Regions from separate parts of the Staphylococcus sp. 231237_7MaSpsaltlick genome, predicted to be linked through region 2. Evidence: riboswitches for the same ligand, from Rfam matches in the RefSeq annotation. Region 2 holds a riboswitch; each other region holds the start of a gene.

Region 1 (7,752 bases), on a different contig from region 2:
ATTGCTCAAGCGTTATTCATCACTTCTGCGATGCCAACGTCTGTCAATAGTTCTGTGATAGCCCAAGAATATGATAATCACCCAGAGTTAGCAGCTGAAATTGTCTTTTTATCCACTTTATTAAGTTCTGTGACAGTTGTTGTAGTCATCTACTGCTCAAAGTTATTATTTTAAACTGAATTAATAAACGCATATGCAGTGGATTTATGCTGAATATGCAGTGTTCAAGAAATACTTAAACATGATCTAACATAGGAATATGTATGAAAAAATGGAGTAGTATCAGTAAATCGATTTGTCCAATCGACAGCTGTACTGCTCCATTTCTTTATATCTAAAGCATATGTTTAAGTACAACTTTAGATATTATATTAAAATGCTATAAATTTAAAATTCTACGACAGAATATTGTTTTAATACTTTTTTGAATGGACTTGGTTCACTTTCGCCGCTTTTAATTTTTTTATTCATTTCTTTATGTTCTTCGACGTGTTCAGGCCTTGCTACCCAAGTTTGGAAATCTTTTTTCTCTTGCCACTTACTAACAATGACATATTCAACTTCATCAGCCTTTGATTTCGTCCACACTTCAGCATCAATGAGCCCTTTAACGTTGTCGTTTAATTCAGCTAAATTCTTTTTGGCTTTATTGTATAATCTATCTTCATTTTCTTTATTTGTAGAAAATGCGACTTCTGTAATAAACATGTATTTCCTCCTAAAGTTAAATATTTATTAATGCTAGCACTTTTAAATTTTTTTCTCTAGTAATTTTAGTTGAATTTGATTTTTTATTTAAACGTGTTATAAATATGTCGTATAAAAAATTAAAACGTATAACATGCTATTTTTTATCAAAAAAACACTTTGAAAAGGGACGATGCGCGTGATTGATGCAGTATTAGGAATTGATATAGGCACTGGTTCTGTAAAGGCTATAGCTGTAAGTAGGCAAGGAAAGGTCATACAAACTGTGAGCGAACATTTAAAAATGATTCAACCTCAAGCTGGATATAATGAACAACGACCTGATGATTGGGTATGTGCGACGATTCAGTGTATTAAAAAAATACTACAAGATCCGGAAATGGCGAATGTTAAGGTACATGGCATATCATTATCTGGTCAAATGCACAGTCTTGTAATACTTGATCAACACAATCAACCTATTCGTAATGCAATCTTATGGAACGATACTAGAACGACTGAACAATGCGTAGAAATAAGGCAGGAATTGGGGGACTATGTGTTAGAAAATCCTGTTTTAGAAGGGTTTACGTTAACGAAATTATTATGGATTAAAGCAAATGAACCTGAAAACTGGGCGCAAATTGCTAAATTTTTATTACCCAAAGATTATGTTAGATATAAATTGACGGGCAATCTTCATATGGAGTATTCGGATGCATCGAGCACTTTGCTCTTAGATCCTGTGCTAGAAACGTGGTCGAAAGAATTGGCCGCGCACTTTACTGTAGATCACATACTTCCGAACCTGGTGGCATCAGAGGATTTTGTTGGCTATGTAACTCCAGAATTAGCTCGGAAATTAGGATTGAAAGAGGATGTAGCTGTCTTTGCTGGTGGAGGAGATAATGCTTGTGGTGCCTTAGGGGCAGGTGTTATCAAAGACGAACAAACGCTATGTAGTATTGGGACTTCTGGTGTTGTATTAAGTTGTGATAGTAATGCAAAGACCCATTATCGACATAATTTGCACTTTTTCAAACATGTTATCCCTAATCAATCCTATGTGATGGGTGTCACGCTTGCTGCGGGTGATAGTCTCAATTGGTTGCGTAGTAATATCTTGTCTGATGTATCATATGAGCAAATTTTTCAAGAGGCAAGCGCAGCGGATATAGGGAGTAATGGTTTGTTATTTACGCCTTATTTATCAGGTGAGCGGACACCTCATGGAGATTCGAGTATACGTGGTAGCTTTATCGGGCTAAGTGCATTGCACACTAGGGGGGATATGGCACGTGCAGTAATAGAGGGTATCACCTATTCCTTGTATGAGTCCATTTGTCTATTAAGAGCAAAGGGTAAGGCAATATCAGAGGTGGTGGCCATTGGTGGAGGCGCTAAAAATGATTTTTGGTTACAACTGCAAGCAGATATGTTTAATGCTGAGGTAAAGCGATTGAAATATGAGGAAGGGCCATGTATGGGGGCGGCCATACTCGCTATTAAAGGCCTAAATTGGTATAACAATTTAGATGCTATCATGGAGTCATTTATCTGTTTTGAGCAAGTATTCTATCCGAATCAGAACAACCACGAACAATATCAACAATACTTTGAGGTGTATAAAAAAATATATACACAAACGCGTGAATTGACTTCAAGTTTGTTGTCATTATCAAAAAAATAAAAATTTGTTGCTTGAAAATTAAATTTGAAAACTATAGCATAGAGTTAACTTATAATTTATCAAGTGAATTAAGTTGAACTTGAAAATAAATACATAATGAGTTAAGTTTAAATTAATTATATATGTCATTTACATGTGACGTATGCAAGTTTAAAATTTCATAGAAACCACTGGAAGTGCCTTTATTAAAGGCTGAGACCGATGTAGTGACATAGGGATTCCTTGAACCTGATCCAGTTTGTACTGGCGTAGGAAAGTGGCGTTATAAACAATTAGTATTCGTTCATTCAACGTTATTTTTCTACACAGAAAAATAACGTTTTTTTATTTATTAGAGGTGAAAGGCATGTTTGTAGCGATAACAGCAGATAAATATTTAGCAAGAAAGGATATAATGCATTATTTAGCTATTGAAGCACATATTGATTATTTGATTGTTAGAACTCCAATGTCATCAGACGAATTGGTTGATTGGATTAATATGTTGCTACAGTACCAATTTCCTAAAGAAAAAGTAATTATTCATGAAAATATAGATGTTTTAAATCGTTGTGCTTTAACCGCGATTCATTTTAAAGAACATAATAATCAAGATTTATTTTTTAAGCAGCGCTTTCCACATATTCAGGTGAGCAAGTCAACGCATCATAGTAGGATGGTTGCTGAGGCAGCGCAACGTGGTTTAGATTTTGTCTTGTTTAGTCATATTTTTGAAACGAAATCCAAGCCAGGCATAACACCACGGACAACTGACGAAATTAATGCGGCATTACAATATGATATTCCAGTGGTCGCGTTAGGTGGCATCAATCATCGAACAATTGCTCAGTTGCCAAATGGCTTTGATGGTATTGCGGGCATCTCACTTTTTGAAAAAGATAATGTTGCACATTTAGATCAATTGAAGGAGGTGTGGCATGCATATGTATGATGTCATCATTATTGGTTCGGGTGTTATGGGCATGTCGGTAGCGAGAGCATTGAGTGAACATTCGGTCCATGTAGCTATAATTGATCGAGATATACCTGGCATGCATGCCTCGTATAAGGCTGGTGGGATGTTAGGTGCACAAAATGAATTCACCCAAGAATCAGCGCTCTATCATATCGCCCGTAAATCACAACAAATGTTTCCAACACTAGCAAGTGAATTATTGGATGAAGTCGCTTTAGATATTGAATATTTAAACAGTGGCTTAATTAAAATAAACGCCTCGAAAGCTGATGCGCATGACATTCAAGTGCAGTATCAATTTTTAAAGCAATATAACGACCAGATTGAGTTACTAACGGATTCAAGATTAAGTGAATTGACCAACGATAAGGTTATGAACAATGGCAAACAAGCGATGTATATACCGGACGATCATCAAGTCAATGCTAATCGATATACGAAAGCACTGCTTGAGTCTATAAAAAGACGGAACGTGGAACGTTGTTATCATACGGAAGTGCATCATATTGAATCACTTAAACAAGGTTACAAAGTGAAGACACAGAATGGTTCGTTTTATGGGAAAAAGGTTATCGTCGCTGGTGGTGCATGGAGTGGTAGGTTAGTGTCACCCCACTTACAATCGCATAATGTTACAGGTGTCAAAGGTGAAGCGTTACTCGTAGAACACCCAACATTGAATTTGAATACAACGTTATTTATGACGAATGGTTGCTATATCATTCCAAAGTTACAACACCGTTACATGATTGGTGCTACAAGTTACTTTGATGATTACTCTGTCGGAGTGTCGTCGGTAGGAAGAGATTGGCTCTTACATCAAGCATCGACGATTGTACCTCAATTAAAAGATAGTCAGATGCTACATGAATGGTCCGGAATACGACCTTATAGTAAAGAAGAACGTCCAGTTATGGATGAGGTGGCGCAAGATTTGTTTGTTATCACAGGGCATTATCGCAATGGAATCTTATTATCGCCATATATTGGTGCTTTGATGTGTGAATGGTTATTAACTGGGCAACGTCCAGAAGATTTACAAGATTTTAGAATTGAGAGGAGTGTTGACAATGCAATGCATTATTAACGGTGACAGCTTTAAATTTAGCAAAGAGTTAAATATTCAAGAATTGATTCAAGAAATGGGATTAGATGAAAATCGAATCATCGTTGAACACAATGAAGAATTGATTCAACGACAACAGTTTCCTGTTCAAGTGGTAAGAGATCAAGATTGTTTAGAATTATTAGAGTTTGTAGGAGGCGGATAGGATGATTGAAATTGGTAAATTCAAATTAAATTCGAGACTATTATTAGGTACTGGCAAATTTGAGAATGAGGATATACAACAACAAGCGATACAAGCGTCAGAAACTGAGGTGTTAACATTTGCAGTACGTCGAATGAACCTTTATGACAAAGATTTACCTAACCCACTTGCTCAAGTAGATTTATCAAATTTTGTGACCTTCCCTAATACTGCAGGAGCAAAAACTGCACAAGAAGCGGTACGTATTGCTGAAATTGCGAATCATGCTGGTGTATGTGACATGATTAAAGTTGAGGTGATTGGAGATGATGAAACACTGTTACCTGATCCAATTGAGACTTATGAAGCTTGTAAAATATTATTGGAAAAAGGTTATACAGTATGCCCATATATTTCTAATGATGTCGTGTTAGCTAAACGATTAGAGGAATTAGGTGTCCATGCGATTATGCCGTTAGCTTCTCCAATAGGAACGGGTAGAGGCATTAACAACCCATTGAATTTAAGATATATAATAGAACGTACAAATGTACCGGTGATTGTAGATGCTGGAATTGGTTCTCCAAAAGATGCTTGTCATGCAATGGAACTAGGCGCTGATGCAATATTATTAAATACGGCGATATCAAGTGCAGAAGATCCAGTTAAAATGGCAGAAGCGATGAAGTTAGGTATCAATGCGGGTAGATTGAGCTTTGAAGCTGGAAGAATCCCAGTGAAATATACAGCACAAGCATCTAGTCCGACTGAAGGAATTGGATTTTTATAATGAAAAGATACCAACGTCAAGCGATTTATGCACCATTTGGTAAACATGGGCAAAGTCGACTTGAAAACACTCATATCATGATACTTGGTGCAGGTGCGTTGGGGAGTCACTGTGCGGAAATATTAACTCGGATGGGTGCAGGCAGTCTAACCATCATTGATATGGATGTCGTTGAAACATCCAACCTACATCGTCAAGCGATATTTGATGAAATGGATGCTGAACAATTGCAACCAAAAGTAATTGCCCTTGAAAATAAATTAAAGTTGATTAATAGTAATGTGAAAATCACTGCGCTATATCAAGAGCTCACTAATAACAATATTGAAAATTTATTAAAGGTGTATCAACCGGATATCGTAATTGATGGAATGGATAACTTTACACTGCGCTTTCTTATTAATGAAGCATGTCATAAATGCCAAATACCTTGGATATATGGAGCGGCAGTGGGAAGTAAAGGTTCGGTGTATGCCATTGACTATACGGGACCTTGCTTTAAATGTTTATTAGAGACCGTTCCTCAAACAGGAGAGAGTTGTGCAATCAATGGTGTATTGCCACCAGTTATTTATCAGGTTGCTAGTATGGAGGTTTCTGAACTATTGAGGTGGCTATCTGGTCATGGCTTTTCTAAAAAGTTAATCACGATGGATAGCTTTACTATTGATGTGAAGACATTAAATATTAGTGGGTTAAAGCAGCATCAGTGCCCAGTCTGTGAACGACAACACTATGAATATTTAAATCAGCCAAGGACCAAACACGTTGAAAAGCAATGTGGAAATACCTATCTATTGCGTTTCAACCCTTCAGTGTTTAATTATGCAACGCTCTTACCTACTACAATTGTTAAGCAAAATGACTTTGCTAAGTTGATGACCTATCAAGGTTATCAAATGACATTATTTAAAGATGGTAGAATGAACGTTTACGGCTTAGACGAAGAAGCGGATGCACAACAACTTTTCCTTACTTTGAATAAAAGCGTTAAATAATCTATTAAATGATTGTAATCATAAAATCGAATAAGCATTAAACACTAAAAAGACTAAACTCTACTGCTAATTTCCTATTTTCTAACTTTATGTTATATAACATAGAGATTAAAGTATGGGGAAGTGATAGCACTCAAGTATTTATTAAATATTGACCGTGAATAATAATTGAGTGCAATCGTAGTGACTTTGTAGATAACTTAGTCTTTTTTATTATGTAAATAAAAGAAATTTGTCATTGCAACTAAAGTTCAATAATCCTTCATAAAGTTTTGGCAAATTTGTTAACAGCCCTAATCTAGTTTGAAAACACCATATATTGTGTTTTATATTTAACTAAGACACAACATATAGGAATGAGAGGGGATCAAATGAACAAACTTGAGCAAGATTTAAAACGATTAATAACAAAGGACCCAACGGTCGTTAACGAAAATGCTAATAAAGATAGTGCAACATTTTCAACAATGAGAGATTTGACGGCAGGTGTAGTCTCTAAATCCTATGCCTTAAATTATTTATTACCTGAAAATGTGGCAACTGCACATAAAAAAGGGGAAATACATTTTCACGATTTAGATTATCATCCGTTTCAGCCATTAACAAACTGTTGTTTAATTGATGCTGAAAAAATGCTGTCAGAAGGCTTTCAAATCGGTAATGCTACTGTGACATCACCTAAATCTATACAGACTGCTTCGGCACAATTAGTGCAAATTATAGCAAATGTTTCGAGCAGTCAATATGGTGGATGTACGATTGATCGTGTAGATGAATTGTTAAGTCATTATGTTATTTTTAATGAGCAAAAGCACCGCGAAACAGCAGAAAAATTTGTTACAAAGGACAATATAGATACATATATCGACGAACAGATTACACGTGACATTAAAGACGCAATTGAAAGTTTAGAATATGAAATCAATACGCTATATACTTCAAATGGTCAGACACCATTTGTAACCTTAGGCTTTGGATTAGGAACAGATTGTTATAGCCGTAAGATTCAACAAGCGATCTTAAATACACGTATTAAAGGATTAGGGAAAAATAGAATTACTGCAATCTTCCCTAAATTAGTATTTTCTATTAAAAGAGGTGTCAATTTAGAGCAACAGGACCCAAATTATGATATTAAACAATTGGCATTAGAATGTTCGACAAAGCGTATGTACCCAGATATTTTAAATTATGATAAAACTGTGGAACTATTAGGTGATTTTAAAGCACCAATGGGTTGTCGTTCATTTTTACCATCTTGGAAAGATGAAAATGGGAACTTTGAAAATAACGGACGTTGTAATTTAGGGGTCGTAACATTGAATGTACCGCGTATTGCTATTGAGTCTAATGGTGATATCGAGACATTTTGGAAGATTTTC
Region 2 (7,752 bases):
ATCGATATCAAGCTGAAGGTAAAAAGGTAATGCTAGCCGCAGGTGATACGTTTAGAGCAGGTGCGATAGAGCAACTTAAGGTTTGGGGAGAGCGTGTTGGTGTAGAAGTGACGAGCCAAAGTGAAGGTTCAGATCCTGCTGCAGTGATGTATGATGCAATTAATGCAGCCAAAAGTAAGGGTGTCGATATCTTAATCTGTGATACAGCTGGACGTTTACAAAATAAATCCAACCTAATGAATGAGCTTGAAAAAGTTAAACGTGTCATTGGACGTGCAGTACCTGATGCTCCTCATGAAGTCTTGTTGTGCTTAGACGCAACGACAGGTCAAAACGCACTTTCACAAGCTAAATCATTCAAAGAAGTTACAAACGTGACAGGTATTGTGCTAACGAAACTTGACGGAACGGCTAAAGGTGGTATTGTCTTAGCGATTAGAAATGAGCTCCACATACCTGTTAAATATGTTGGATTAGGTGAAAAATTAGATGATTTACAACCATTTAACCCAGAAAGTTATGTTTACGGATTATTTGCAGATATGATTGAACAAAATGTTGAAGTATCTGAAGATGGGGATAGTGAGTTGACGTCTGATCAACTTGACACTGGTTCAGTAGAAGGTCGATCAGATGAGCCAAAATAATGATTTAATTAAAACGATTAGAATGAATTACTTGTTTGATTTTTATCAAGCACTATTGACAAAGAAACAACGCAATTATCTTGAATTATTTTATTTACAAGATTATTCGTTGAGTGAAATTGCTGATACGTTTGATGTGAGTCGACAAGCAGTGTATGATAATATTAGAAGAACTGGCGACCTAGTTGAAGATTATGAGACAAAGTTAGGTTTATATAAAAATTTTGAATTAAGACAAGAAATATATGAACAGATGAAATTAAATGTAAATGATTCTGAGAAGATTAAACAATATATACAAGCTTTGGAAGATTTAGAATAAGCATAAATTAATATAGAGCAAAAAGGAGGGTATTTGATATGGCATTTGAAGGATTATCCGATCGCTTGCAAGACACAATGCAAAAGATTCGAGGCAAAGGTAAAGTAACTGAAGCCGATATTAAGGTTATGATGCGAGAAGTGCGATTGGCGTTATTAGAAGCCGATGTTAACTTTAAAGTTGTTAAGGAATTTATCAAAACTGTATCAGATAGAGCTTTAGGATCAGATGTAATGAAGTCATTAACACCTGGTCAACAAGTAATCAAAATCGTACAAGAGGAACTGACTCAATTGATGGGTGGGGAAAACTCAACGATAACAATGGCAAATAAACCACCAACAGTAATTATGATGGTAGGTTTACAAGGTGCAGGGAAAACAACTACAGCTGGTAAGTTAGCGTTATTAATGCGAAAGAAATATAATAAAAAACCATTACTCGTAGCAGCTGATATCTATAGACCTGCAGCAATTGACCAATTGCAAACCGTTGGTAAGCAAATTGATATTCCTGTTTATAGTGAAGGAGATCAAGTTAAACCACAACAAATTGTCGAAAATGCAATTCAACATGCTAAAGCAGAGCATTTAGATTTTGTAATTATTGATACAGCTGGACGTTTACACGTTGATGAAGCGTTAATGCAAGAATTAACAGATGTTAAAGAAATTACGAAACCGAATGAAATTATGTTAGTTGTGGATGCCATGACAGGTCAAGACGCAGTAAATGTAGCGCAATCATTTGATGAGCAACTTGAATTAACAGGCGTAACACTGACTAAATTAGATGGTGATACACGTGGTGGGGCAGCACTCTCAATTCGTTCTGTAACACAAAAACCTATTAAATTTGTGGGTATGAGTGAAAAATTAGATGGATTGGAACCATTCCATCCGGAAAGAATGGCTTCAAGAATACTTGGTATGGGTGATGTGCTAAGTTTAATTGAAAAGGCTCAACAAGATGTCGATGCTGATAAAGCTAAGGATCTTGAGAAGAAAATGCGCACTTCATCATTTACGCTTGAGGATTTCTTGGAACAATTAGACCAAGTCAAAAACCTGGGTCCGCTTGACGATATTATGAAAATGATTCCTGGAATGAACAAGATGAAAGGTATCAATAACTTAAATATGGATGAGAAACAGATCGACCATATTAAAGCGATTATTCAATCTATGACACCGGCTGAACGTAATGATCCAGATAGTTTAAATGTATCACGTAAGAAACGTATTGCTAAAGGTTCAGGACGTTCGGTACAAGAAGTGAACAGATTGATGAAACAATTTAATGATATGAAGAAAATGATGAAACAATTTTCTGGTGGCGGAAAAGGTAAAAAAGGTAAACGTAAGCAAATGGAGAATATGTTAAATGGTATGAACTTACCATTCTAATTCAATTTGCTTAGTAGGTTAGTCCTAGAAGATATTTAACCGTTTAACAATCAATAAAGTGCTATAAGCAATGTTAGTGCTAGATGATAGTTGAATCCACTAACCTAATCTCGCAATATTACTATTAATTTGAAAAAGAGAAATCCCTTCAAGGTAATCAATGATTTGATAACTTTGAAGGGTTTTTTAGTTTATGTTTTATATTCATATTGCTCATTTATCTATGGAATTATAATTATTAATGTGGGTAATGAACCAATGGTTATCAATAACAATAGTATCCTTGTTAATGTAATTATAGTTAATTATACTAATTGAATGCATTGTATTTCAATGTGTTAAAGTTACAAAAAATTTTTACTAAAGGCCAATATTTTCTCTAAATGTAGTTCCTTCATATTCAATGCGATAAAGTCCTCGTTTTTGTAGTTCCGGTACGATATAATCAACGAAATCTTCTAAACTATTAGGAAACACCGGTGGCATTAAATTAAAACCGTCTGCAACGCCAGCATTAAACCATCTTTCCATTTCGTCAACGATTTGAGTAGGTGTACCTATCAACGTTAAATGTCCGCCACCAGCGCTAAGGTAACCCAATAATTCACGCAGTGTAGGATTTTTATCATTGATAATTTCTAGTACAGTTTGGTAACGACCTTTGGGGCCTGTAAAGTTCTCTACAGGCGGTAAGGGTGGTATAGGTTCGTCTAAATCCCAACTATGACAATCTTGGCGAATAAAGAACTTTAATTGATTTAATGCTGTATCAATAGCTAAGGACTCGTCCAATTGACGTTTTTTGGCGTAAGCTTCAGCATAAGTTTCTCCGACATAGGTAACTAAACCTGGATACACCTTTAAGCTGTTCGTTGGTTTTCCAACCGATGTTAATTTATTATTTAATTTTTGGCGAAATGCTGTAGCTTGCTTTAGGTTCCAAGCGACTGCATAGATAGCATCTGCATACTTAGTTGCCAAGGTGATACCTTGATCTGAGGCACCAGCTTGCATTGCAATGGGTTTGCCTTGAGGACTTCCAGGTGTCGTTAGTGGTCCTTGGACATCGAAATAATGACCTTTAAAATGAATTGGCTGAATTGCATCCGCGTTGATTAAAGTATTTTCTGCTTTATTATGTAAGAAATCTGCCGTTGTCCACGAATCTAACAACAGATTCATTACTTGAGCGAATTCGTCTGCTTTTTCATAGCGTGTATCATGATCTGGTAGACGCTCCATACTGTGGTTTGCTGCTTCTAAATCAGTCATAGATGTTACTAAGTTCCAACCTGCACGTCCGTTATTCATATGATCAATACTTAAGAGTTGTCTAGCTGCTGTATATGGATTAGCAAAGGTACTGGAAATCGTTGCAACTAATCCAACGTATTGCGTAACTTGGGCTATTGCAGCTAAATTGACCAAAGGGTCAAACCAAAATGCGGGCATATCACTTGGTGATTGTGCTGGAAAAGATTGATTATCTGCAAAAAATATCGCATCAAATAATCCACGTTCTGCAATTTGAGCTAATGATTGATAATACGAGATATCTCCTATACGTTCAACACTTGAATTGCTCATACGCCAAGCCGCATGATGATGACCGCATCCATAAATTAATACACCGATGTTAAGTTGACGAGTTTGTGTCATAAGATGATTCATCCTCCATTTCTTAATTCATTGTTAATCCACCATCAACTGTAAAGTTCTGACCAGTTATCCCTTTAGCTTGATCAGAAATGAGGTAGCTTACCATATTTGCTACATCTTGAGGTGATGTGACTTGTCTTAATGGTGTGGTTTGAGCAATAAGATCAAATACTTCTTGTGTCGTCGCTGCACTTGCGTCAGTAGTCTTTAGTAAACCGCCAGATACAACATTTGCATTAATACCAAATTGACCTAATTCAGCGGCGATATTTCGTGTGAATCCTATTAAACCTGCTTTTGCAGTAGTATATTCATGGTAGGGTACGACTGGATTTTGATAAAGATTTGTACCAATCGAAACAATAGTTCCTGTTTCTCTTGAGATAAATTGTTTAACGACTGCTTGAGTCACATTGAAAGCGCCTTTTAACGTGCCGTCGAGTTGTTGTTGATAGTCCTCCCAACTTAAATCTATAAATGCTTTTTGTGCTGTGGGATCAAATTTAAATCCTACGAGCGCATTATTTATGACCGCATCTATTTGCCCAAAATGTTCTGTTGCATGTGCAATCATTTCATCAACTTGGTTTCTATCAGTAATATCTGCTGGTAAAGCGATAGCCTGTGATTCACCAATTTCACGTACGAGTTGTTCAGCTAAATCTTTACTTTTAAAATAATTTATAATTACATTATGACCTTGTGTAGCTAATGTTCGTGCTATCGTTGCACCTAACCCTCTGCTACTACCTGTGATTAAAATTGTTTTAGTCATATATTCACCTCATCATTGATTTATTAAATAAAAAAATACACAACCCTCTCTAGGAAAGTTGTGTATCAAAAAGTATATGAATACGTCAAAAAAGACTATCAGTTTCATTATCATATTGGTAACACTTTCCTACGCTAGTCTTAGCTAGATCAGGTTCGAAGGGTTTGAGTTTAGCTCATCTCAGTTTTAAAAAACACCCCTAGTGCATGCGTTATTTAATTTAACTTCAATGTATAGCTTTTAATAAAGCATGTCAAGTTGTGCAAAAGTTTAAATTTAAATACAAATCAGGTGAAGGACTAAAAGTCACAGTTTAAAAATAGAGATTCAATATTGGTAAAGAAAAAACTCTTTACAAAGTACTGCAGAACTGTTAATATTATTTCTTGTAGAAAATAAAAATATTAAGAACATAAAGGAGAGAATATAAATGGCAGTTAAATTACGTTTAACACGTTTAGGTTCAAAAAGAAATCCATTCTATCGTATTGTAGCAGCTGATGCTCGTGCGCCACGTGACGGTCGTAACATCGAACAAATCGGTACTTACAACCCTAACAATGTAAATGCACCAGAAGTTAAAATCGACGAAGAATTAGCATTAAAATGGTTATCACAAGGTGCAAAACCAACTGATACTGTACGTAACATCTTATCAAGAGAAGGTATCTTGAAAAAATTCGACGAACAAAAATAATAATAAATCGAACGTATTGATTTATTTTGAATATGTTAGAACTAAAAGGTTATAACATAGTCTAGAAGATGATTTTTACTTTTATCTAAAGTAGAAATCATCTTTTTTTATTGGTCAATATTGAATTTGAAAGCTAAACGGTAAATAGGGTGATTTAAGCCGTGATTTCAATCTTAGAAATAACAAACTTATTGCCTGAAAATAGCGGATTGCTAATAAGAAATACTGGATTAGTTGTTCGAGTTACTTGAATAATTTTTATTTATTTTAGTAAATACTACTTCTAAACGATAACGTATTACAGCTATCTCAATCCGTGTTATAATGGATTACGAATTTTATTTAGTTTCATTACCTATGAAGATAGTTGTAATGATGACGGAGGAAAAATAATGAAAGTTGAAATTGGTAAATTTGTAAACACACATGGTGTTAAAGGTGAAATTAAGATTAAATCACATTCAGATTTTACAGATACTCGATTCCAACCTGGAGAATCTGTACTAATTCAAGCTGAGGGTAAAGAAGCAGAAACGTTTAAGATTAGTAGCCACAGAATGCATAAAGGCTTGCATATGCTTAAGTTTGAAGGAATTAATAATATTAATGATATAGAATATTTAAAGGGTGCAACATTATTACAAGAACGTGATCATGATGAAATAGAATTAGCCGAACATGAATATTTCTATTCAGATATAATAGGTTGTACTGTATTTGATGATGAAGGAACTGCAATTGGACGTGTGACAGAAATATTTGAAACAGGTGCTAACGATGTTTGGGTTGTTAAAGGTAACAAAGAATATCTTATTCCGTATATTGCTGATGTGGTTAAAGATGTCGATGTGGAAGGTAGAAGTATCACAATAACACCAATGGAAGGATTGTTAGATTAATGAAAATAGATTTTTTAACACTTTTTCCAGAAATGTTTGAAGGTGTTTTGAATCATTCGATTTTAAAACGTGCTCAAGAGAAATCAGTGTTACAGGTAAATACTGTAAACTTTAGAAATTTTGCTGAAAATAAACATGGTCAAGTTGATGACTATCCATTTGGTGGTGGTCAAGGCATGGTATTGAAACCTGAACCTGTATTCAATGCAATGGAAAGTATTGATAAAACCCCAGACACACGTGTGATTTTAATGTGTCCTCAAGGTCGTCCATTTAACCAAGCTATCGCGCAAGAATTAAGTGAAGCGGAGCATCTTGTATTTATTTGTGGTCACTATGAAGGGTATGATGAACGTATACGTCAACATTTAGTGACGGATGAAATTTCTATGGGTGACTATGTGCTAACTGGTGGTGAATTGCCAGCAATGGTCATGACTGATGCTATTGTACGATTGATACCAGGTGTGTTAGGAAATCAACAATCACATGAGGATGATTCATTTCAAGATGGTTTATTAGAGTTTCCACAATACACCCGACCACGAGAGTATAAAGGATTAGGCGTACCTGACGTGTTAGTTTCTGGAAATCATGCGCATATTGATGCGTGGCGTCATGAACAAAAACTAATTAGAACCTACGAAAAACGACCGGATTTACTTGAGAGTTATCAGTTAACAGATAAAGACCGCGAGATTATTGAAAGATATAAAAAGGAATTGAAAAATGATTAGCGATATGCTAATATATTTTAAGTGTGCGATACACGAAAAATCACTATGATCCGCTGCTATATTTTGTCGAGGCAAGAACATAGGTTGAAGGAGAGAATAAATAATGAGTAATCACAAATTAATCGAAGCAGTAACACAATCACAATTACGCACAGATTTACCAACGTTCCGTCCAGGTGACACTTTACGTGTACACGTACGTATCATTGAAGGTACTCGTGAACGTATCCAAGTATTCGAAGGTGTTGTAATTAAGCGCCGTGGTGGAGGTATCTCAGAAACTTTCACTGTACGTAAAATTTCTTCAGGTGTTGGTGTGGAACGTACATTCCCATTACACACTCCAAAGATTGAAAAAATCGAAGTTAAACGTCGCGGTAAAGTACGTCGTGCTAAATTATACTACTTACGTGAATTACGTGGTAAAGCTGCTAGAATTAAAGAAATTCGTTAATCAGCAAATAAGAAATAAAAAAAGTGTGCCAAACTGGGCATCACTTGAAAATATAGAGGAATCTTGTACAAGTTGTTGTATAAGATTCCTCTATTTTTATTTAATACTTTGTATGGTTAGTTTGTTCTCCTAAGGAACAGCTTTAGCCTTATAGTT
Region 3 (7,752 bases), on a different contig from region 2:
ATTTAAAAAACTAGCAATAACTGCACCTAGTAAACAACCAGCGCCTGTTACTTTCGCAAGTAATGGTGACCCGTTAGATAATTTATAAATTTGATTGTCTTGGACTACAACATCCACTTCACCTGTTATGGCTATCGCTGTATTAAATAGATTATATGCATTTTTAGCAATAGTAATCGCATCCAAGTCTTGGTCACTATCTGTTCCTTTCATTTTCGTATCTGTATCCATCAACGCTAAAATTTCTGACGCATTACCTTTGATTACGGCAACATCAATTTCTTTTAAGAAAGTCGCACAAAAATCTTTTCTATATTGAGACGCGCCTACCGCTACAGGGTCAAAAACAATGGGTGTCCCTATTTGGTTTGCAGTTTTAGCAATCTTTAAAATGTCAGCTTCTCTAGCTTTCGTCAGTGTACCAATATTGATTAATAATGCATTCGCATAAGTCAGCATATCAACTGCTTCTTCTGGTGCTTCACTCATAGCTGGACTTGCGCCTATGCTTAATAAGCCATTGGCTGTAAAATTCTTCACTACATCATTCGTATAACAAATAACTAACGGATTGTTTTCTCTTAATAAATTCAAGCTATTCATCATCTAAACCTACTTTCTTCATATATGCGAAATGGTTTACTGGTCCTCTACCCTGACCGATTTCAGGTGTATACTTGATACTTAATGAAATAAAGGCTTTGGCTTTTTTCACGGCTTCATAAATTGATTTACCTTTCGCAAGTTCGGCAGTGATTACTGCTGAAAATGTACAACCTGTACCATGTGTATGTTTCGTTTCATAACGTGGATCCTCAAAAGTATAAACATTATCTTTGGTAAATAAGTAGTCTTTAGCTACATCTAAATCTTCAGCATGTCCACCTTTAATCACAACACCTTTACTACCAATCTCATTTATAAAAATTTCACCTGCTTTATAAATAGATGCTTCATCTTCTATGGTCAATCCAGTGATTTCTTCTGCTTCAGGTAAATTAGGTGTTGCCACTGTAGCAAAAGGTAATAAAATATTTTGCAAATCCTTTTTAGCATCGTCATCCATCAATGAATCTCCACTTTTTGCTAGCATAACTGGATCTATAACATATGGTATATTAGGATACTTTTCTAAATACCCTTGGATGACTTTCATCATATCTTTAGATGCAATCATCCCTGTTTTAATTGCATGTGGTAACTCATCATCAAAAACACTACTAAGTTGTTCAGATAACCATTGTGTTTCTAAGTTATGGATATGTTGAACGCCTTTCGTGTTTTGGGCTACAATACTTGTTACAGTGGCCATACCGTACACACCGCAAGCATGAAAAGATTTTAAATCTGCCATAACGCCCGCACCGCCAGTTGGGTCAGTACCTGCGATAGTTAAAGCGATTTTTGGTTTTTTCATTTTATTCCCCTCCATATAACCAGTCTTCTTCTATATATGACATATTAAAGAAATTACGTTCATGAATCGTACTCTGTAAAAAGCACATTTTTATTTCATGCTTTTCATCCACAGTACATGCTTCAGTTAGTTTATTCAAGAATTTGTCAAATACATCGACTAGTTCATCCATTTCAGTACTATAAAAGTCGAACCATTTTGCTAATATTGAATTTCTATTTAATTGCTTATCCTGTAAAGCACGTTGAGCAATCGCTTGATAGACGTATGGACAAGGTGCCATAGCAGCAATTGTATATGCGGCATTTTCTTTTGCATACGCATTAAAATACATGTGTTTAATGTAATGATCACCACTTGGTGGCCATACCTTTTCGCTTACAATATTATCATAATTTTCTCCAACATATTCAGCTAATATTTCATGTGCTTCTACTTCACCTTCAACAATAAACTGAATTTGTTCCACTAAAAATTTCACGTCTTCTAGTTTATTCACTTTTGGAATAAGCAATGCATATATATTTGCAAATTCTTTTAGATATGATGCGTCAGCACGCAAGTAAAATTTCGTTGCATCAATGGGTAAATCTCCTTGCAACATCCCTTGAATAAATGGATCATTATAAATATCATCTATGATATGTTGAGACTCTTTTTTTAACGCTTCTGAAAATAACAAATGATTTCCTCCTATAAATAAAAACTACATTCCAACTAGGAATGTAGTTAATTAATAGAAAGGTATAGCAATTTAACTATAATTAAACTACTTTCCTACGTTGGTATTAACCAAATCAGGTTGTAAGGGTCTGACTTAAATCATCTCAGCCTAAAGGCTCCCCTAGTAGATTTTATATATTGTATTTATTTAAAACATATCAAAGTACGCTAGCTATTGCAATAAAATGGTTTATATATAGCCGTGAACATTGAAGTCTATTTCGCTAAAATAATCTCGTTGAATTAATCCATTTCTTACAGGAAATCCAATTATTTTTAACTTTATAAAATACAACAGCTTATAATCTAAACGATAAAAAAGCCCACGACATTTATTTATGTCATGGACTTCTAAAAATTAAAATTCATTTCATTACTGTTATATTATGCAGTAACCCATTGTGAAGCGCCAACTTCATCATATAATTTTTGAGCTGCAGCGTCTTGTACTGCTTCTGGTGCATTAGCAGCTGGTTGACCTTGATATTCAGATGGTGCTACTGAATCCCATGTGCTTTGTAAGAATTGGAATTTACCTGAAGCACCTGATGATGGGTTTGTAGCATGAATATCGCCACCTGATTCACGTTGTGCGATTTGTTGTAAGTGTGCATTCACGCCTGATGAACCTTCTGAAGCTTCACTTGAGCTTGATTCGTTTGAACTAGCAGAAGATTGTGAAGTTGCTTCTTGTTGTGGTTGTTGTGTAGTTTCTTGTTGAGGTGCAGCTTCTTGTGCTGGTTGTTCTGATCCAGCTTGAGTTGGTTGAGCTTGCTCTTCTTGTACATTATTATTTGTAGTTTGCTCTACTGACGTATTTGACCCTTCACCTGAAGCATCACCGTAGTTCCAGCTGAAGTTTTCACCGTCTGAAGTAAAGTTAAAGTCTTTGTTATTGTATGTGAAATTAATATCATACGCACCTTCTTGAACTGGTGCTTCATTTAATGATTCTGGATTAGTTAGTGCTTGTTGCGCTAATTGAGCTTTGTCGACACCTTGTTCAGAAGCGTCAGCAGAATTTCCTGCTGCAAAGCCTGTTACTCCAAGTCCGACTGCTAAAGTTGATGCGATTACTGTTTTTTTCATTGTAAAAAAGTCCTCCTATAAGGTAAATAAGTTATTTATGATTAATTTGCAAGTACAACTATAACATTCATAAAACCATTGTAGGTTACAGTGAAGTGAAAAAATCTATAGTTTCTTTACGATTAAATTACATATAAATATATTTTGAAATTAATTTTTTTCTGTTTAAATACTACTGTGAAAGTTTTTTGGAATATACCCTCGTTATACTATATGTAATAATATTGTAATTTATCTGATTATTCTGTGTAATCAAGATGTTTTATACAATTTTCCATCTTCTCTCAAAGCTTTTTAAATTTAAAAAGCTACCCCTCTATGACGCTTACATTAAGAGGGATAGCCTGAAGAAGTATAATTGATAGTAGGATTTAATGTATATAGATTTGGGTGGGTTAATTTTGAGGTAGGTTTAAATTGGGAGTATTATACAATTTCGTATATATCATTATCTCGTAAAGTTATTTCTTTATTTGAATTATGAACTTGCTCTATAGGGAATATTTCACGTAATTCATTAACTTCATCTTTGTTTCTTGGAGACATAAATTTAATAGTTTCAATAAAAAGTTCTGATACAAAATGCATCTGCCCTTCTTTTTCATATTTTCTTGATTGCATTCGACCAGTGATTCCCACTAGTGATCCTTTATTTAAATATAGTTCGATATTATTAGCTATTTTACCAACAGCCTTACAATATAAATAATCACAGATGGTGTTTTGTTCTTGATCTCTATAATTTCTTGTTATTGCTACACACATTGTAGCTAACTTACTCCCCTCCTTTTCGTAAATTTTAGGGTCTTTGGTTAATCTCCCTACTATGACAATGTTGTTAATCATATGTCACCTCCTTTATAACTTTATACTAATCATTTTCAAATTACAGGTCAAAATGCATTAATGCTAGAATTTAAAAGTGAATTCACACTAAATTCTACAAAATTCACCTCTACTATTTAAAATTACGTTATAATGATTGTATAAATGAAATAATTGTAGAATTTAAATTTATTAAATGGATGTGAGAACGATGAAATCATTTAAAGCTGTTCGATTTCAAATCGTATCAGAAAGTGGTGGCGTTACTGAATACGAATTAGAAGATGGCGTTATAATTAATAAAGAAAATAGCGGCACTGGCTGGTTATTAGAAATTGTTATATCCGATTTTCATTATGAGACAATGAAAGCTTATATGGAAGATGAAACGTTATTAGATATACGTGTTGTTATTACTCGTCCTGCAAATGATCCAGCGCTCTTTGATGCAACTATTAAAAATATCAGTAGGCTAGAACATTCCATTTCTGTCGTTTTTGAATGTCATATTTATACACTTAGACAAGTTTATGCCGAAAGCTTATTAGAGCAGTTAATTGATGAAGGATTAACCGGTGAAGAATTGAAGAAATCATTTAATCGAATGATGCAATCGAAGCCACGTCTAAAAGATGAAAAATTAGAAAAATAAAAAACCTCAAGGCTGGTGTGTAATACACCTAAACCTTGAGATTTTTTTATTTAGCTTGAATGGCAAATGTTAATTCACAACTACAAGCCAATTGACCATCTACTGTAGCCTTAGCGTTACCTTTACCAATAGGTCCACGCATTTTTGTAATTTCAACTTCTAATCTTAATGTATCACCGGGAGTTACTTGTTTCTTAAATCTACATTTATCTATACCGGCAAATAGTGCTAATTTTCCTTTGTTCTCTTCGCTATTTAAGATAGCTACAGCACCTGTTTGAGCTAGGGCTTCTGTTATCAACACACCAGGCATAACCGCATAATCAGGAAAATGGCCTTGGAAAAATGGTTCATTTCCAGAAACTTGTTTAATTGCGACGCAACGTTCGCCCGCTTCGTATTCAACAACTCGATCGATTAATAAAAAAGGTTGTCTATGTGGTATAATTTCTTTTATTTCATTATAATCAAAAATTGTTTCCATTATTTATTTCCTCCAAATCTTCTTCCGTTGCAATTCATAAATTACCGTAACCTAAATTTAAACGTCTATACGTCTGATATCTGCGCCTAAAGCATTTAACTTACCATGCAAATCAACATAACCTCTGTCTAAATGTTTTAATTCTGTAACTTGGGTTTTGCCATCTGCTACTAAACCAGCTAAAATCAATGCAGCTGCAGCACGTAAGTCTGTTGCTTTTACTTGTGCTCCTTGCAACTCACTTTTTCCTTCTATTTTAGCGCTTCTACCTTCAACTGTAATTTTAGCGTTCATACGCTTAAACTCGCCTACATGCATAAATCTATTTTCAAATACAGTTTCAGTAACTACTTTATGCCCTTCAGCTGTAAGTAATAACGCCATCATTTGAGATTGCATATCAGTAGGAAAGCCAGGATGTGGTAATGTTTTGATATCTACTGGTTTCAATTCATCTTCAACAGTCACTCGAATCGCATCATCTTGATAGTCTAAATTAACACCCATTTCCTCTAATTTATATACCAAGCTTGTCATATGCTCTTTAATCGCGCCATTAACTAAAACGTCACCACGAGTAATTGCACCAGCAATTAACAATGTACCGGCTTCAATTCTATCAGGAATAATCGCATGTTCAACACCATGTAACTCATCTACACCATGTATGATAATTGTGTCTGTTCCTGCGCCAGTAACATTTCCTCCCATTTCATTTATGTAATTAGCTAAATCAACGATTTCAGGTTCACGAGCAACATTTTCTAATACTGTTTTACCTTCTGCTAAAGATGCTGCCATGATTATATTTTGTGTAGCACCTACACTAGGAAAATCTAAATGGATTGTTGTACCTTTTAGTCCATTTTTAGTGCTAGCATAAATAAAACCACCATCCATATGAATGTCTGCACCTAATTCTTGGAAACCTTTAATATGTTGTTCGATGGGTCTAGAACCAATCGCACATCCACCTGGTAATGCAACTTTTGCATGGCCTAAACGTGCTAATAAAGGCCCCATAACAAGAATACTTGCTCTCATTTTACTCACATATTCATATGGTGCTTCTTCATTTAGTTGCTTTGTTGCATCAACTGTAACAGCTTCTTCTTCTTTGTTATAAGAAACATCTGCATTTAGCGTTGAAATAACATTATTAATTGTCTCCACATCACTTAATGCGGGTACATTCATAAGTTTACTAACACCTTTTGATGCTAATAACGAAGCAGTTAATACTGGTAATACAGCATTTTTTGCACCTGAAACTTTGACTTCACCAGTTAATCTACTTCCACCGTTGATTTCTATCATATCCATCTTAAATCCTCCACTTAACTACTTATATATTTCGTTTTAATTTTTTACCATTAAGTACTTCTTATTAATTATATCTATAATTCAAAAAAATATACAAGTATTTGAATTATTGTGCTAAATATTTTATTTGTGTTGAAAATTGTAGCAAATCCACAATAAAATTACTTACGGCAGTACCTAGTAAAACTGCTAAGAAAATCATACAAATTTGAACTTGCAAAGGAAATCCTTTTTTAAAAAACTGTTCTAACCTCACTGCGTTTAATGCCCAATAAGCAATACAAATACAAATAACATGTAAGATGAGATGTACAATTGAAAATTGTCCTAAATATTCCATGAGTCATGCTCCTCGCTTTACACTGTTCATTTATTTTAACTGAAAAATGAACGAAATGATACTTTAGAACTATACTATCTATGGTATCCTCACTACTTATATGGTACCTTTTCCCCTTTTCAAATACGATATTCATATTCTTTTCAAAAGAAAGTGTCCCATAACGAGCGTAGTTCACTACAACTATTATTTAAAATTAATGAAGTTAATTATTAATTTTAACCAGAATAACAACAACTACTTGTTATTAAGACGCATTGTTTCAATAACAACATAAAAAAACTGTCGACAAAGCCAGTGACTTTATCGACAGTTTAAGACATTTCTACTTAAGAAACTTTAACAAATAATTTATTGTAAATTAGCAACACGAATACGGTTATTCGCACGATCTAAAGCACGTTTAGCTCTATTAATATCGCTACTATCTTCTTCATCATTCAAATGAGATTCTGCTCTAGATTTTGCTAATTCTGCTCTAGCAACATCTATTTCTTTCGCAGGTTCTGCAGTTTGTACAATAATTGATAATTTATCTTGTCTTACTTCAACAAAACCTTCACTCACTGCAATATATTCTGAACCACCGTCAAAATTTATTTTGACATAGCCAATTTCAAGTGCTGCAACAGTTGGTATATGTCCATACATGACACCAATCTCACCTGCAGTAGTTTGTAATACTGCAAGATTAACATCTTCTCGGTCGTAAACAGAACCATTAGGAGTGACAATATTTAGGCTTAATGTGTTCATTATCCATACCTCCTAATTTTTAAACTTCAACACCCATATCTTTAGCTTTGGCAACTACTTCTTCCATACTACCTACAAGACGGAATGCATCTTCTGGAATATGGTCATATTCGCCATCTAAAATTGCTTTGAAGCCTTCTACA
Region 4 (7,752 bases), on a different contig from region 2:
TGAGGTTAGATCAGTTTTTTAAAAAGGGTTATCCCTTACAAATTCAAATCTGTATGATATTTTTAGCTATTTTATTAGGTACTGCAGTAAGTAATTTTCTTGTAGATTTATTACAATTTTCAACACAAATAAAATATTTGGCACAATAGTTCAAATACTTGTACCTTTTTTAAAATACTAGATATAATGATTTGGAAGAATCATGAATTAAATAAAATTAGATGAAAATATTTATAAGTAGTAAAGTGGAGGATTTTAAGATGGATAAGATAGAAATTAAAGGTGGAAATAGATTAACAGGGGAAGTTAAGGTATCTGGTGCAAAAAACGCGGTATTACCTATACTGACTGCATCATTACTAGCATCTGATGGTGAAAGTAAATTATTAAATGTTCCAGCATTGAGTGACGTTGAAACAATTAATAACGTACTTTCAACATTAAATGCTGAAGTATCTTATAATAAAGAAGAAGATGCTGTAACAGTTGATGCAACGAAACAGTTAAATGAAGAAGCGCCATATGAATACGTAAGTAAGATGCGTGCAAGCATCTTAGTAATGGGACCATTATTAGCGAGATTAGGACATGCTAAAGTAGCACTTCCTGGTGGCTGTGCAATTGGTTCAAGACCTATTGAGCAACATATCAAAGGCTTTGAAGAATTAGGTGCAGAAATTCATATGGATGGTGGTTTCATTTACGCGACTACTAAAGATGGTTTGAAAGGTACAACAATCCATTTAGATTTTCCTAGTGTAGGTGCTACTCAAAATATTATTATGGCTGCATCACTTGCAGAAGGTAAGACTGTGCTTGAAAATGTTGCACGTGAACCTGAAATCGTCGATCTTGCTAATTACATTAATGAAATGGGAGGAAATGTAATTGGCGCAGGAACTGACACGATTACGATTCACGGCGTTGAGAAATTACATGGAGTAGAACATTCAATTATTCCAGATAGAATCGAAGCAGGTACATTGATTATTGCTGGTGCAATTACGCGTGGTGACATTATTGTTCATGGTGCAATTAAAGAACATATGACTAGCTTATTATATAAGTTAGAAGAAATGGGTGTGGAATTAGAATATAACGGTGATTCTATTCATGTTAAAGCAGAAGGTGAGTTGAAACCTGTAGATATTAAGACACTTCCGCATCCAGGATTCCCTACTGATATGCAATCACAAATGATGGCATTACTGTTGACTGCTGAAGGTCATAAAGTAGTTACAGAAACAGTATTTGAAAACAGATTTATGCATGTTGCAGAATTTAAACGTATGAATGCACGTATTACTGTAGAAGGTAGAAGTGCTAAAATAGAAGGTAAGAGTCAACTTCAAGGTGCTCAAGTTAAAGCAACAGACTTACGTGCAGCTGCAGCACTTATCTTAGCTGGATTAGTTGCAGATGGTGTAACACAAGTTACAGAATTAAAGCACTTAGATAGAGGATATGTTGATTTACATGGTAAACTTAATGGATTAGGTGCAGATATTAAACGTACTCAAGACTAATCATAGTACGAAATGAAACAGCAATGAATATTGAGTTGGAGGAAATAAGTCATGGAAACAATTTTTGATTACAATCAAATTAAGGAAATCATCCCACATAGACAACCATTTTTATTGATTGATCGTGTTGTCGAATATGAAGAAGGTCAACGTTGCGTAGCGATAAAGCAAGTTTCAGGAAACGAACCATTTTTCCAAGGACATTTTCCAGAATATGCGGTAATGCCTGGTGTATTGATAACTGAGGCTTTGGCTCAAACAGGTGCCGTCGCAATGTTAAACAATGAAGCCAATAAAGGAAAGTTAGCTTTGTTTGCAGGTATCGATAAATGCAGATTTAAAAAGCAAGTAACTCCTGGAGACACTTTAAGATTAGAAGTGGAAATTACGAAGATGAAAGGGCCAATTGGTAAAGGTAATGCTAAAGCAACTGTAGATGGACAAGTTGCATGTAGCTGTGAACTAACATTTGCCCTACAAGATAGTAAATAATAAAAATAACCGTAAAAGTTTTATGTATGCAAATACTATAACTTTTACGGTTATTTTATTTTTATTCTTTTTCAAACTTTTCATCTTTTAATCGAGGTTTAGATTGCATCATTCTATTAAATGATTTCTTGAGTTCTTCTCCAGATAATCCTTCATCGATTAATTGTTCTAATAAGCTTTCAGCATAAACTTGTCTCAATGTATAGATATGACATTCAAAAACTACCGAAATCGACTGTGCTTGTTCCAATTTACTAATATGTTTTATCGTGGCATCAAACAATGCAGGATCATTGGCTGGACGTGTAATAACTACACGGATATCTAGTAGTGTTTCATCGTCCATATATTTTTTCATTGTTTCATAATGAAAATCTGAAATGACGATTTCAAGCAACCAGCCAGTGCCACTACTCTCTTTATTGATAATGACACCATCATCTAATTCGTATTCAGTTACACCACCATTTTCTGATACAATTTGAAATCGAACGGCTTTAAAGGTCTTCATCGTCTTCACATCCAATTATAATTTTTAAAATCTACGATATTTCTATTTATAGTAGTATTATAACGTAATTTTAATTGAGAAAGGTAATATTTATAAAAATGTGATGAATCTACTCTTAATATATTTAAATAATTGTGTTTTGACTATAAAGACCGCTTTGCATATGATAAGGCTATGAAGGAGGTGACACATGATTAATAACATTGTCATTGTCGGTAGACTGACAAAGGACCCACAAATATATGAGAAGGAGGGAAAGAAATTAGCTACGTTCTGTGTAGCTGTTAATCGGAGTTACAAAGACAAAGATCAGAATACCATTTGTGATTATTTATATTGTAAAGCATTCGGTAAACTAGCTCATAATATTGAACACTATATCAACCAAGGTTCACTAGTCGGCGTTACTGGTCAGTTACAATCTAGTAAATATGAGAAAGAAGGTCAGACACATTTTGTATCTGAAATATTTGTCGAATCAATTAAGTTCATGTCTAAACGTGCTACGAAAGAAAGTACATCACTTTATGAAACAATCCCACTAGATGCGCAACAACAATTAACCGATCAATCTGAAATAGCAAACAATAAATTATTTGAAATTGTTTAATACATCCACTTTATAACAAATAATCCCTTTTATAATCCATTCAAATTAATATACATTTAATCCTACTATTCATTATACTTTTCAGGCTATTCTTCTCTAATGATTGAAATTGAGAAGGATAGCTTTTGTCATGTTGAAAATAAAGATAATCACATTCAAATAGAGTGTAATAACACACCAAAAAACACTGTTGTGACGGTTTTTATTGACTGAATAGTCAGATAAATTACAATAATATTACGCAGTTGATAACAATCACAAACGCTTAAAAGCTTTCATAGCAATCTAAAACAGTTTAAATTCAAAAAATATATAATTTTTTTGATGTAACTAGGATGTAAAAAAGACTGTTGTTTTTTTATTTCTCTGTAACCTACAGGTATGTTTTGAATGTTATAGTTGCTTTAGCAAATTAATCATAAAACTAATTACCTTATAGGAGGAATTTTTAGAAATGAAAAAAACAGTAATTGCATCAACATTAGCAGTAGGTTTAGGAGTAACAGGCGTTGCAGCAGGAAATTCAGCAGACGCTTCAGAACAAGGTGTTAATAAAGCTGAGTTAGCGCAATTAGCTCAATCAAATCCACAACAATTAAATGAATCTCCAGTACATGAAGGTTCATATAACTATAACTTTAACTTAAACGGTGTCAACTATAACTTTGAATCAAATGGCGAAACATGGTCATGGAGTTATGGCGAAGGCGCTTCAAATAATAATTCTGGTTCAACTGAAGTTGAACAACCACAACAACAAACAACTACACAAACTGAACAACCAGCTCAAGAAGCAGCACCACAAACTGAACAAACACAACAACCACAACAAGAAGCAACAACACAACAAGCTTCAACACAACAAAGTTCAAATAGTTCAAGTAGTGAAGAATCAACTGGTTCATCAGTAAATGTAAATAGTCATTTACAACAAATCGCACAACGTGAATCAGGTGGCGATCTTAAAGCTGTAAACCCATCTTCAGGTGCAGCAGGTAAATATCAATTCTTACAAAGCACTTGGGATTCAGTAGCTCCTGATGAGTACAAAGGTGTATCTCCAACAGAAGCTCCAGAATCAGTTCAAGACGCAGCAGCAGTTAAATTATATAATACAGCTGGTGCTTCACAATGGGTAACTGCATAATATATATGAAATAAGTTATTTTAAGCTCACTCCAGACTAGGGGTGAGCTTATTTTGTGAATTGGACTTTATTGCAATGTTATAAACATTTTGTTATGTTTAAATAAATATAAAGATTAAAAAATACTACTAGGGGAGCCATATGGCTGAGATGAATAAATTCAGACCCTTACAACCTGATTTGGTTAGTACCAACGTAGGAAAGTAGTGCAATTTATAGTAGGTCATGTTTTGTTACGACTTCTATAGATTTACTACATTCCTATTGTTGGAATGTAGTTTTTTTATTATAGGAGGACTTTGATTTTGTTATTTTCAGAAGAATTAAAAGAAGCAGCTGCACCTATTTTAGATGACATATATGATGATCCATTTATCCAAGACATGCTACATGGAGAGTTGTCGTACGAGGCGACAAAATTTTATTTAAGAGCAGATGCGTCTTATTTGAAGGAGTTTGCGAATATATATGCATTGTTGATACCAAAAATGCCTGAATTGACAGATGTTAAGTTCTTAGTTGAACAAATTCAATTTATAGTAGATGGTGAAGTTGAAGCACACGAAATTCTTGCGGATTATGTGCAAGCTCCATATGATGAAATCGTTAAAGAAAAGGTTTGGCCCCCAAGTGGAGACCATTATATAAAACATATGTATTATCATGCCTTTGCTAAAGAAAATGCAGCATATACAATAGCTGCTATGGCACCTTGCCCATATGTATATCAAGTGATTGCTAATAGAGCACTTCAAGATCCAGAATTAAATACAGATTCAATTTTAAAACAATGGTTTGACTTTTACAGTACTGAAATGGATGAATTGGTTAAAGTCTTTGATGATTTAATGAATAAATTAACGGCACATGTTAGTAAAGAAGAACGAAATGAAATTAAAGAATCATTTTTACAAAGTACAATACATGAAAGAAACTTTTTTGCAATGTCTTATAATCAAGAGGCATGGTCATTTGGAGGAGATAAAGATGAATAAACCTAAAATAGCTTTGACAATAGCAGGTACAGATCCTACAGGCGGAGCAGGTGTTATGGCTGATTTGAAATCATTTCATGCATGTGGTGTTTATGGTATGGCTACAATAACAAGTATTGTTGCTCAAAATACAAAAGGCGTACAACATATTCATAATTTAGAAACAGAATGGTTAAAAGAGCAATTAGAAAGTGTCTTTGATGATGAATTGCCTCAAGCTATTAAGACAGGGATGATTGCATCTAAAGAAATGATGGAATTAATTGCACAATATTTACAAGCATATCCAGAAATTCCATATGTCATAGATCCAGTGATGCTTGCAAAAAGTGGAGATGCCTTAATGGATGACGAAGCAAAAGCAGATTTACAGAATATCTTATTACCATATGCCACTGTTGCAACACCAAATATTCCGGAAGCAGAGGAAATTGTTGGATTTAAGATTAATTCTGAAGCAGATATATATAAAGCAGGAAAGTTATTTATCGAAGAAATTGGAAGTAAAGGTGTTGTGATAAAAGGTGGACATTCTACAGATTTAACGACCGCTAAAGATTACTTATTTACCACGGAAGACGTTTATACGTTCGATTCACCGCGCTATGAAACAAAGCATACACATGGTACAGGTTGTACATTTTCAGCAGTTATTACGGCGGAATTAGCCAAAGGCAAATCAATTTATGCTGCTGTGCAAAAAGCTAAAAACTTTATAGCGTTAAGTATTAAACATACACCAGAAATCGGACAAGGTAGAGGACCAGTAAATCACTTTGCATATATGAAAGAAGTGGGATTAGATGATGAATAATTTAGATAAGATAAAAAACATACAACCATTAATTATTTGTTATACCAATGATGTTGTTAAGCATTTTACTGCAAATGGGTTGCTGAGTTTAGGGGCAAGTCCGGCAATGAGTGAAGCACCTGAAGAAGCGACAGAAATGTTATCCGTTGCACAAGCATTATTAATCAATATTGGCACAATTACTAAAGATAGAGCGAAAGATATGTTAGAAATTGCTAAAATTGCAAATAAAGTAGGCACACCTGTGATATTTGATCCAGTTGCAGTTGGCGCATCTGATTTTAGAAAACAGTTTTGTAAGCAATTTATAGAGGAAATTGATATCGCAGTCATTAAAGGCAATGCATCTGAAGTACTAGCACTAATCGATGATGAAACAACGATGAAAGGTACAGATAGTGATGTGAATTTAGATGCAATAGATATCGCACGTAAAGCACTTGATCAATTACAAACAGCGATTGTAATTACAGGTAAAGAAGATATTATAGCGCAGGATAACAAAGTGATTCAATTATCAAATGGTTCTTCATTACTGACACGTATAACTGGTGCGGGTTGTTTACTAGGTGCTATTGTAGGGGCCTTTTTAACCGAAAAGGGAAAGGTACAAATACAGCAATTAGAAGAAGCAGTTGCTATTTATAATATTGCAGCTGAAGCAGCGGAACAACTGGCAGGTCATCAAGGGCCGGCATCATTTATGACAGCATTACTAGACGCGTTATATCATATTTCATATGATGATTATTTAAAATCAAATCGTAGAACAGAGGTATAAGGATGTTTGATAAACAACAATTAAAATTATATTTTATATGTGGGACACAAGATATTCCAGAAGCAACTACGATTCAGCATGTATTAAAGGAAGCTTTAAGTGCGGGTATAACGATGTTCCAATTTAGAGAAAAGGGTGCTACAGCTCTAAGAGGGAATGATAAAGAAAAACTTGCAATAGAATTATTAGAATTATGTCGTGCTTACAATGTTCCATTTATAGTTAATGATGATATTGAACTAGCTCGTAAAATCGATGCGGATGGTGTACATGTTGGACAAGATGATCAGTCAGTTAATGTATTTGCAACTCAGTTTCAAGATAAAATTATTGGTTTGAGCATAGGTGATGAAGATGAATATCAACAATCTGACCTTACACATGTTGATTATATTGGTGTTGGTCCGATGTATCAAACCTCATCTAAAAAGGATGCTAATGCACCGGTAGGTCCTTCAATGATACCAATTTTACGTGCACATGTTGGAGATTTACCAATTGTGGCAATAGGTGGTATACAAATAGATAATACAAATACAATTATGCAGCATGGCGCAGATGGCGTTTCAGTGATTTCTGCTATTGCTCAAAGTAGTTCAGTTTCAAATACTGTTCGACAATTTTTACAAACTGTTGAATAATATATAAAATTCACTGTTTTTGATTTCTACTTCTCTTTGAGTATGATAAAATAAATTCTATGTGAATAAATCATTAGAGGTGGAAAAATGAAGAAGAAAGCGCTACTACCTTTGCTTTTAGGTGTAATGGTCTTTTTAGCAGGCTGTGACTATTCAAAACCTGAAAACAGAGACGGATTTTTCTTTAATACATTTGTAGAACCAATGGATAAACTTATTCATTGGCTAGGATCAA

The links. Region 2 has a riboswitch for thiamine pyrophosphate ahead of ACF91D_RS28705 (3-oxoacyl-ACP reductase). Riboswitches for the same ligand answer to the same signal wherever they lie in the genome.
Region 1: it holds a riboswitch for thiamine pyrophosphate, as region 2 does, so the genes downstream of both, ACF91D_RS09235 (thiamine phosphate synthase) here and ACF91D_RS28705 (3-oxoacyl-ACP reductase) in region 2, are expected to answer to the same signal.
Region 3: it holds a riboswitch for thiamine pyrophosphate, as region 2 does, so the genes downstream of both, tenA (thiaminase II) here and ACF91D_RS28705 (3-oxoacyl-ACP reductase) in region 2, are expected to answer to the same signal.
Region 4: it holds a riboswitch for thiamine pyrophosphate, as region 2 does, so the genes downstream of both, tenA (thiaminase II) here and ACF91D_RS28705 (3-oxoacyl-ACP reductase) in region 2, are expected to answer to the same signal.

Annotation. Positions count from the first base shown of each region.
Region 1 covers NZ_JBICNX010000004.1:146,147-153,898, forward strand. Annotated here, with positions in the region: gene ACF91D_RS09220 (AEC family transporter) at 1-174, shown strand, start outside; gene ACF91D_RS09225 (antibiotic biosynthesis monooxygenase family protein) at 388-708, opposite strand; gene xylB (xylulokinase) at 887-2,377, shown strand; TPP riboswitch at 2,540-2,649, shown strand; gene ACF91D_RS09235 (thiamine phosphate synthase) at 2,724-3,308, shown strand; gene ACF91D_RS09240 (NAD(P)/FAD-dependent oxidoreductase) at 3,301-4,419, shown strand; gene thiS (sulfur carrier protein ThiS) at 4,403-4,603, shown strand; gene ACF91D_RS09250 (thiazole synthase) at 4,605-5,372, shown strand; gene ACF91D_RS09255 (ThiF family adenylyltransferase) at 5,372-6,370, shown strand; gene nrdD (anaerobic ribonucleoside-triphosphate reductase) at 6,727-7,752, shown strand, end outside.
Region 2 covers NZ_JBICNX010000045.1:279-8,030, forward strand. Annotated here, with positions in the region: partial or broken gene ftsY (signal recognition particle-docking protein FtsY) at 1-647, shown strand, start outside; gene ACF91D_RS28690 (putative DNA-binding protein) at 634-969, shown strand; gene ffh (signal recognition particle protein) at 1,008-2,375, shown strand; gene ACF91D_RS28700 (LLM class flavin-dependent oxidoreductase) at 2,736-4,034, opposite strand; gene ACF91D_RS28705 (3-oxoacyl-ACP reductase) at 4,057-4,809, opposite strand; TPP riboswitch at 4,919-5,020, opposite strand; gene rpsP (30S ribosomal protein S16) at 5,240-5,506, shown strand; gene rimM (ribosome maturation factor RimM) at 5,899-6,405, shown strand; gene trmD (tRNA (guanosine(37)-N1)-methyltransferase TrmD) at 6,405-7,142, shown strand; gene rplS (50S ribosomal protein L19) at 7,246-7,596, shown strand.
Region 3 covers NZ_JBICNX010000016.1:22,905-30,656, forward strand. Annotated here, with positions in the region: gene thiM (hydroxyethylthiazole kinase) at 1-603, opposite strand, end outside; gene thiD (bifunctional hydroxymethylpyrimidine kinase/phosphomethylpyrimidine kinase) at 596-1,417, opposite strand; gene tenA (thiaminase II) at 1,419-2,099, opposite strand; TPP riboswitch at 2,175-2,273, opposite strand; gene ACF91D_RS22285 (transglycosylase family protein) at 2,525-3,229, opposite strand; gene ACF91D_RS22290 (single-stranded DNA-binding protein) at 3,656-4,075, opposite strand; gene ACF91D_RS22295 (YwpF-like family protein) at 4,266-4,706, shown strand; gene fabZ (3-hydroxyacyl-ACP dehydratase FabZ) at 4,753-5,190, opposite strand; gene murA (UDP-N-acetylglucosamine 1-carboxyvinyltransferase) at 5,248-6,513, opposite strand; gene ACF91D_RS22310 (DUF1146 family protein) at 6,620-6,853, opposite strand; gene ACF91D_RS22315 (F0F1 ATP synthase subunit epsilon) at 7,205-7,609, opposite strand; gene atpD (F0F1 ATP synthase subunit beta) at 7,629-7,752, opposite strand, start outside.
Region 4 covers NZ_JBICNX010000017.1:64,184-71,935, forward strand. Annotated here, with positions in the region: gene ACF91D_RS23010 (DUF1146 family protein) at 1-149, shown strand, start outside; gene murA (UDP-N-acetylglucosamine 1-carboxyvinyltransferase) at 261-1,526, shown strand; gene fabZ (3-hydroxyacyl-ACP dehydratase FabZ) at 1,578-2,018, shown strand; gene ACF91D_RS23025 (YwpF-like family protein) at 2,080-2,529, opposite strand; gene ACF91D_RS23030 (single-stranded DNA-binding protein) at 2,720-3,139, shown strand; gene ACF91D_RS23035 (transglycosylase family protein) at 3,594-4,286, shown strand; TPP riboswitch at 4,407-4,505, shown strand; gene tenA (thiaminase II) at 4,592-5,281, shown strand; gene thiD (bifunctional hydroxymethylpyrimidine kinase/phosphomethylpyrimidine kinase) at 5,274-6,095, shown strand; gene thiM (hydroxyethylthiazole kinase) at 6,088-6,876, shown strand; gene thiE (thiamine phosphate synthase) at 6,879-7,517, shown strand; gene yidC (membrane protein insertase YidC) at 7,605-7,752, shown strand, end outside.